One region of the Clostridium neonatale genome, then DNA from elsewhere that is predicted to be linked to it. Evidence: predicted binding sites of a transcription regulator. Region 1 holds the regulator's gene; the other holds the start of a gene.

Region 1 (4,664 bases):
AATCCTTTAGCAAAATTATAATATATAAAACACCACATAAATCTTGTGAATTTATGCGGTGTTTTACTTTGTTAAATTAAAATTATACTATTTATATAAGAAAAAGTTTTATTATATTATTGGATTACCATATCTTGTATTAAACTCGTTAATATAAGATTGATCATTGCCTTCATAAACGATTAAAGTATTTCCGTTAGTATAATAATGCGGTTTTTCACTGTATACAACTTCACCATCGACAGATAAACCATCAGAAGATATTCTGGCCACATCTGCATTTAAGGCATCTTTTGAATCGTATTCATAAACTCTAACTAATTTATCTCCTGCATAATAATCAGTTTCATTTCCTTTAAACTTATCCCAATGTGTTTCTGCTGATTCTTTTAAATCATGTCCTGCGTTTACAATGTCATCTTTGAAGTTTATAGCTGTATATTTTATATCTTTGCCAACATCTTTTACACCTTCAACTACTCCTTCAGCACTTTCTTTTAGTCCTTCTCCTACTTTGGCCACATCTTCTTTTACACCATCTGTATTGTTTGTGGTATTATTAGTAGTATTAGAACCACATCCATATATCACTGATGCAGATGATAATAATGTCATTAAAGCTAATGCAATAACAAACTTTCTTCTCATTTTTTATCTCTCCTTTCTAAATATCTAACTTCATATTTAGTATGTCGTTTAATGGTTTCATATATACATAAAATAAAAATCACAAGATAATAACTATCTTGTGATTTTAAACTATTCGTTAATCTTCTTTTTTAACTTTCTTACACCTGGATAAATTTCTTCTGTAAGTTCATCTATATCTCCCTCGTTTAACGAAACATTATCGAGATATTCTATATGATCAAAAGCATCTTCATACTCTGTACTTTCGTCGTTTATATAATCATCTTCAGAGAAATTAACTTCTTCTTTAAACTTCTTATATATATCCATTAAATTAAGGTTTTGAGCCTTTATTTCTTCTAAATCCTCTTGGCTTAATGTAGACTTTATTTCTTCTAAAAATTCTTCTTCAAGAATTTCGTTTTCTTCTTGGGTTTTTGCGATATCTTCTATCTTAATAGCTCTAACATCTACTCCATCCATTTCTAAGCACTTTCCGCAATTATCACAAATTTTATTTTCATAAATATCACAATAATCATCATCTGTATATTTAAATGCCATAATAACAAATTACTCCTTTCACTTTGAAGTCATTGTTTTATTATAACAAAAATAAATTTATAAATCAAATATACAATTATTCTGCTCTAATTTCTTTTAACTTTAATTCTATCATTTCCAATACTTTTTCTGCATCATCAGCATTGTTTACATAGTCATATTCATCTATATTTATAGTTAAAACCTCTGAAGCTTTATAATGACTTTCTACCCAGTCATCATATCCTTCCCATAAAGTTTTATAATATGAGACTAAACTTTCATCAAGCTCATATCCACGACCTCTTTTTATTATTCTATCTAAAATAGTTTCAAAACTACCAGTTAAATAAATCATTAAATCAGGCGCTTTTTTAGGTAGTTCATTAAGTTCTTCCAGCATATTTTCAAGCAAACCTTCATACATTTGGAATTCTAATTCTGAGATTCTGCCCAAATCCTTATTAACTTTTGCAAAGTACCAATCTTCATATATACTTCTATCCAATACATTATTCTTATTAACAAGTGCTTTCTTTATACTTTTGAATCTTGTATTAAGAAACCATAATTGAAGTAAAAATGGATATCTTTTTTCTTGTATTTCTTCATCGCTAGCTGTATAAAAAAGAGGTAAAATTGGATTATCATCTACGCTTTCGTAAAATACTTCTGTCCCAAAATGTTCTCCAACAAGTTTAGCTAAACTTGATTTTCCAGCCCCTATCATCGCTCCTATAGTAATCACCATTGTCACCTTTTCCTTTCGAGTAGTACAAACATTATGAAAAATTATTATAATTTCGCCCTAAGACTGAATTAGTATATCAAATAATTTATTTTAAGTAAATAAATTATTTGAATTACCTTTATATCTAAAAGAACATTAGTTTGTCATGTAATATTATCTATGATATAATATATTCAAGAATAGTGAGGTGTGTATAATGTCAGACGAAAATACTAAGCAACAAGAAATATACGAATTTTTAAAAACCTATACTGAAAACAAAGGTTATCCACCATCAGTTAGAGAAATATGTGCAGCCGTTTCTTTAAAATCAACTTCTACAGTGCACGGACATTTGAAGAGATTGGAAAAGAAAGGCTTCATTAAAAGAGATCCATCAAAGCCTAGAGCTTTAGAAATAAATGAATTATCAACTCCTAAAAAAGAAATGGTTAATATTCCTATAGTGGGTAAAATAACAGCCGGATTACCTATACTAGCTACTGAGAATGTAGAAGATACATTTCCTCTACCTATAGATTACATAAAACATGATAATGAATTATTTATGCTTAAAGTATCTGGTGAAAGTATGATTAATGCAGGAATTCATAATAACGATTTAGCAATTATAGAATCTACAAATAGCGCTAAAAACGGTGAAATAGTTGTAGCTTTAATTGATGATTCTGCTACAATAAAAAGATTTTATAAAGAAAAAGATCATATAAGGCTTCAACCTGAAAATGATACAATGGATCCTATAATAGTGCCTGATTGTTCTATATTGGGTAAATTAGTGGGCATATACAGATCTTATAAATAGATTATATAAAAGGGACTTAATATCTATCTTTAGTTTTATAATAACTAAAAAGATAGATATTAAGTCCTTTATAACGAGTACTTTATATCACCGCCAACAATTGTCATATTAATATTTATATCTTTAATTTTATTTTTATCACATCTATAAATATCTTCATCAAGAACTACCATATCTGCAAATTTTCCTACTTCAAGAGTACCTTTTAAATTTTCTTCAAAAGAAGCATACGCTCCTCCTATTGTGAAACATTTCAGCGCTTCTTCTATAGATAAACATTGACTTTTATTATATCCTTCTTCAGGATATCCATTTAAATCTTTTCTTGTCACTGCACAGTATAAGTTATTCATTAAATCAAAGCTTTCAACAGGACAATCAGAACTTCCGCAAACTACTACACCTAAATCAATCAATGTCTTCCAGTTATAACTTGTCTTAGCAAGCTCTTTTCCAACCCTATCTTCTAGTATGTGCTGATCATAATGTATAAATATCGGTTGTATATACGCTATAAGATCTAATTTCTTAAATCTATTAAGTAACATTTCATCTGTAATCTGACAATGAACAATTCCGTGTCTGGTATCTTTCTTTGGATTATTTTTTATGGCCACCTCTATACAATTCATAGCCATTTCAATTGCGCCATCACCTATAGCATGAACTGCAACTGACATATTATTATCATGAGCAGTTGATATTAATTCCTGTAAGATTTCTTTATTATATATAGAAATTCCTTTTGTAGTTTTATCATCCTCATAAAAATTTCTCATATAAGCTGTTCTTGCCCCTAATGAACCATCGCTTATTATTTTTAAAGGGCCAAGTTTAAAATGACTACTTCCTTTATCTAAGTTATATCCTTTTAAGATAAAATCTTTTAATTGTGATAGTTCCATATTACATTGCTGATTTACTCTTATATTTAAAAGACCTTCTTCATCTAATTCTTTATATACATTTATTATATCTTCGTATAATTTTACATTTCCAAAGTCATCACTTTGTACAGATGCTATTCCTGATTTTAAAAGTTTTTTAGATACACTTAGAATAGATTTTTTTATATCCTCTTTTGTTTTTTGGGGTAAAATTGATGTTACGAAGGACATAGCTTCTTCTCTTAAAACACCATTAGGTTGTCCGTAATTATCTACTTCAAAAACTCCGCCATCTACTTGTTTAGTATTTTTATTTATTCCAGCTAGTTTAAGTACGATTGTATTAACACATGCTACATGTATGCACGCTCTCGTTATATAAATTGGATTTTCTGTAGATACCTTGTCCAAATCTTCTCTTGTTGGAAATCTGTGTACATCAAAATAATCTTGATTCCACCCATATCCTATTATCCATTCACCAGCAGCAACATTATTCTTTTCTTTGAAGTCTTTAAGGGTATTTATTATATCTTCTATAGACTTAGCTCCTTTAAGGTCTGCATGTATAAGATTTTCTCCGTATTCAACTACATGCATGTGACTATCATTAAATGCCGGAAGCATTAACTTTCCATTTAAATCTATAATTTTGGTATTTTCATTTTTTAACTTGAGTATTTCTGTATTTCTCCCTAAAGCTGCTATCAATCCATCTTTAACGGCTAAGGCTTCATAAAAATTGTTGTTATTATCTAGTGATGATATTTTCCCATTTATATATATACTATTCATTTTAATTATACCGTTATTGTATGAAGATATATTAAAAAGTTATTTAAATACTTTTATTTATAATCTTATTGCAATAACTATTCCTTTCTATCTAACTAGATATTGTTAGATTCTAATTATATATTCTGATATTATTTTGATTTTCTCTTTTGAACTTAAAATACATATATCTTTTTCTAACCTTACTTATAGAATATATTTTACCATATAATTCATAATAGAAATAAATTATTTTTGTATTGTTTATATACTA
Region 2 (4,664 bases), on a different contig from region 1:
TTAATCTACCAACAAGTTTTATTATTTCTGGGTGTAGTCCATGTACACTAGTTTCCAGGGCTGCTTGTTCCCCTTCTTCCTTAATATTGTTTTCTACATCTTTCTTTGCTCTTTCAACCATCTCTTCGATTCTTGCTGGATGTATTCTACCATCCACAATTAACTTTTCTAAGGCTAATCTTGCCACTTCTCTTCTAATTGGATCAAAGCTAGAAAGAATTACTGCCTCTGGAGTATCATCTATTATTAAATCAACTCCTGTTAATGTTTCTAAGGTTCTTATATTTCTACCTTCTCTACCTATGATTCTACCTTTCATTTCATCATTAGGTAACGCAACAACCTGTACAGTGGTTTCTGACACATGATCTGCCGCGCATCTTTGAATAGCATTTGTAATTATTTCCCTTGCTCTTTTATCTGCTTCTTCTTTAGCTCTGCTTTCAATATCTTTTATCATTAAAGCAGTATCATGTGTAATTTCTTTTTTCACTTCATCTAAAAGGATTTCACGAGCTTCCTCGCTAGAAAGGGATGAAATCTTCTCAAGTTCAGCTCTTCTTTCATGAAATAGTTCCTTTGTTTTTGTTTCTATTTCTTCTACTTCAAGCATTCTTTGATTTAATGTTTCATCTTTTTTCTCAATAAGTTCACTTTTCTTGTCAAGTGCTTCTTCTCTTTGAATTACTCTTCTTTCAAGTCTCTGAATTTCATTTCTTCTTTCACGAGATTCTTTGTCAAAATCACTTCGTAATTTATGAAGCTCTTCCTTGGCTTCAAGAATTGATTCCTTTTTCATAGCTTCTGCATCTTTTTTTGCTTTTTCAAGCACTTCTTTTGATTCTTTTTCAAGTGCTTCTATCTTATTCTTTGATGCTTGTTGAATTGTTTTATAAACCACTATTCCCAATACTAATAAAATAACTATATCTATTAATATCAAATATACTGGATTCATATTAACACCTCCTAATTTATTAAATTCTCATTATTTATCATTAATAAGAAAGTATAGTAAGGTGTCATACTCTTCTCACTGCATTACGAATATGATAAACCAGTATTCCTTTTTATTCTATATTAAAAATAAAATTATGTCAAGTTTGCCCAAATATTGATTATATACTCCATGCTTTTATTTACGAGTCCTTATTAGAAAAATATAGCTGTATACATAATTATGTATACAGCTATATTTTACTTGTTTATTTAATTTTATATTATATTTAACTTATTAAGATTTCTACAATAATTAACTATTTCCTTATTCTTTATCTACTTTATTTGCTTCGCTACTATCTTCCTTAACTACTTCAGTATTATCTACTGCAACTTCAGTTACTTCTGGCATTGGCTCAGCTTCTTTAAGATTATATTTTTTTCTTATTTGATTTTCTATTTCTAATGCAACATCTGGGTTATCTTTTAAATAAGCTTTTGCATTTTCTCTACCTTGACCAAGTCTTATATCTCCATAAGAGAACCATGCTCCACTCTTTTGAATTATCTCTTCTTTAACACCTACATCAACTACATTACCTGTTCTTGAAATACCTTCATTATACATAATATCAAATTCTGCTTGTTTAAATGGTGGAGCCACTTTATTTTTAGTAATTTTCACTCTTGTTCTATTACCAATTATAGCATCGCCTTGCTTTATTGAATCTATTCTTCTTATATCAAGTCTTACTGAAGCATAGAATTTTAATGCTCTACCACCTGTAGTAGTCTCTGGAGATCCAAACATTACTCCAACCTTTTCTCTTAATTGGTTTATAAAAATAGCAACACAATTAGTTTTATTAATTGTACCTGCAAGTTTTCTTAAGGCCTGAGACATAAGTCTTGCTTGAAGACCTATATGAGAGTCTCCCATTTCACCTTCTATTTCTGCTTTGGGAACTAATGCAGCAACAGAGTCAACTACAATAACATCTATAGCTCCTGAACGAACTAACGCCTCTGCTATTTCAAGACCTTGTTCTCCTGTATCTGGTTGAGATACTATTAAGCTATCTACATCTACACCTAATCTTTGTGCATACATTGGATCTAATGCGTGTTCAGCATCTATGTATCCAACTGCTCCACCTTTCTTTTGAGCTTCTGCTGCTATATGAAGCGCTACAGTAGTTTTACCTGAGCTTTCTGGTCCGTATATTTCTATAATTCTTCCCTTTGGAACTCCACCAATTCCAAGTGCTATATCTAAATCTAAACTCCCAGTTGAAATTGCATCTATATTTAGTACATTGTGTTCTCCAAGTTTCATTATTGACCCTTTACCAAATTGCTTTTCAATTTGGCCCATAGCACTCTCAATTGCTTTTAATTTGTCTGCATCTATCTTTCCCATAATATATCCTTCCTTTCAATCGAACTTATGTTCTGTATATAATTATAATTTAATAAAATTTTATAGTCAATAAATTTCTTTTATTAATTTGCTAAAAGGGCTATTTCACTTATTAGAAATAGCCGCTTTAAATAAAATTATATCCATGTCTCTTAATTCTTAAACAATTATTTATCTGTAGTTAATGCTTCTTTATTTTTAACGAAATATTCATATCCTGATATTATAGTAATTACTACAGCTGCTAAAAGCATTATCTTTGGAACATTCGCAAAAAATACTGCCCAAAATGCATTATTTGATACTAACTTTGTTAAATATAATGAATCTCCTATATTTACTTGTAAAAGTAATAATATTATTGCTATTATTTGTATAACAGTTTTTATTTTTCCCCACCAGCTTGCTGCAATTACTTTTCCTTGCGCAGCAGCAATAGATCTTAGTCCAGATACTGCAAATTCACGTGCTATTATTATTATAGCCGCCCATGCTGGTATAACTTGTAATTCAACTAATGAAATCAAAGCAGAAGTAACTAATAATTTATCTGCAAGTGGATCCATAAATTTACCAAAATTAGTGATTTGATTTCTACTTCTTGCTATATATCCATCTAACTTATCTGTTAATGATGCTAATATAAATATAAAAGTAGCTATAAAAGTTCCATATGGTATTCCTTTTACTGCAAGAAATATCAAAAATACTGGAACTAGAAAAATTCTAATCAATGTCAGCTTATTTGCAAGATTCATTTACAACAACTCCTATTAAATCATAATCCATATTTTCTATTATTTTAACTTTAACAAATGATCCAATTTCTATATTTGCATTATCATTGTTTTTAAAGAATATATTTCCGTCTATATCAGGAGCCATTTCAAAGCTTCTTCCATGATAATATTCGCCATTATATCCCTCTACAAGAATATCATAGTATTTTCCTATTTTCAATTTATTTAATTCTTCTGAAACACATTTTTGTGTAAGCATTAATTTTTCTTCTCTTACCTTTTTAATTTCTTCTTCTATTTGTCCTTCCATTCTTGCTGCTGCTGTATCTTCTTCTTGAGAATATGTAAATACACCTACTTTATCAAGTTTAAATTCTTCAAGAAAATCTGTTATCTCTTCAAAGTCTTCTTGTGTTTCTTGTGGAAATCCTACTATAAAAGTAGTTCTTATTATTATTTCTGGAACTCTTGTTCTTAACATTTTTATTTTATCCATTATATGTTCTTTAGTTGTTTTTCTTGCCATAAGCTTTAATACATGGTTACTAATATGTTGTATAGGTATATCTATATATTTTACAACTTTATTATTATTACCTATTTCATCAATAAGTTCATCATACAATTCTTCTGGATAACAATAAAGAAGTCTAATCCATTTAATTTCTTCAATTTTACTTAACTCTCTTAATAATTCATGAAGGTTTTGTTTTCCATAAATATCTGTTCCATACATAGTTGTATCTTGTGCTATTAAAATTATCTCTTTAACGCCCTGAGATGCTAAATCTTTTGCTTCATTTATTATGTTTTCTAATTTTCTACTTCTAAATTTTCCTCTTATTTTAGGGATTATGCAATACGTACAAAAATTATTACAACCTTCTGCTATCCTTATATATGCAGTTGATTGCTTTGTTGTAAGTATTCTTTTTCCCTCATTAATGAAATCATCAGAATAATTTACATACTCTAATGATTTTTTATCTTCATTAATAAATGCAGTAATTAATTCATTCAGCTTGTTATAATCATTTACTCCAAGCATAATATCTATTTCAGGTATAAGCTTTCCAAGCTCTTCCCCATATCTTTGAGTAAGACATCCTGTAGCAATCAAAAGTTTACATCTATATGTTTTCTTATATTCTGCCATTTCAAGTATTGTATCAATTGATTCTTGTTTTGCACTTTCTATAAAACCACATGTATTAACTAATATAATATCTGCGTCTTTTGGATTATTAGTTATTATATAGTCATTACTCATGTTTCCAAGAATAATCTCTGAATCAACTCTATTTTTATCACATCCAAGACTAACCATACCAACTTTGTATTTATTTGAAGAATCTCTATTTTTTATAGGATCCTTAACAATTTCCAAATTACTTTTCAATATTTTTTCCTCCTGCGTTTTACTGATTTATAATTATAACAAATTATAATTATAAATTACAAGTAGCTCTCTTTTCCACAAATTATTATACTACAAAACGATATTCATATTTATAAAAAATAGTTATGTACATAAAAATTTAACTTTTTATGTGCTCTATTCTTCA

What was found. Region 1 encodes LexA, which represses DNA repair genes until DNA is damaged. Its sites were predicted from a motif close to CNAACANNTGTTNG; they were not measured.
Region 2: a site for LexA is predicted at 2,380-2,393, ahead of recA (recombinase RecA). Genes of this name have one in related genera too.

Annotation. Positions count from the first base shown of each region.
Region 1 covers NZ_UICR01000001.1:2,416,625-2,421,288, reverse strand. Annotated here, with positions in the region: gene CNEONATNEC86_RS11075 (tyrosine recombinase XerC) at 1-21, shown strand, start outside; gene CNEONATNEC86_RS11070 (hypothetical protein) at 112-648, opposite strand; gene CNEONATNEC86_RS11065 (hypothetical protein) at 760-1,194, opposite strand; gene CNEONATNEC86_RS11060 (deoxynucleoside kinase) at 1,271-1,924, opposite strand; gene lexA (transcriptional repressor LexA) at 2,121-2,729, shown strand; gene CNEONATNEC86_RS11050 (amidohydrolase) at 2,798-4,411, opposite strand.
Region 2 covers NZ_UICR01000002.1:650,391-655,054, forward strand. Annotated here, with positions in the region: gene rny (ribonuclease Y) at 1-958, opposite strand, end outside; gene recA (recombinase RecA) at 1,265-2,359, opposite strand; gene pgsA (CDP-diacylglycerol--glycerol-3-phosphate 3-phosphatidyltransferase) at 2,527-3,117, opposite strand; gene rimO (30S ribosomal protein S12 methylthiotransferase RimO) at 3,101-4,426, opposite strand; gene CNEONATNEC86_RS14580 (FtsK/SpoIIIE family DNA translocase) at 4,655-4,664, opposite strand, start outside.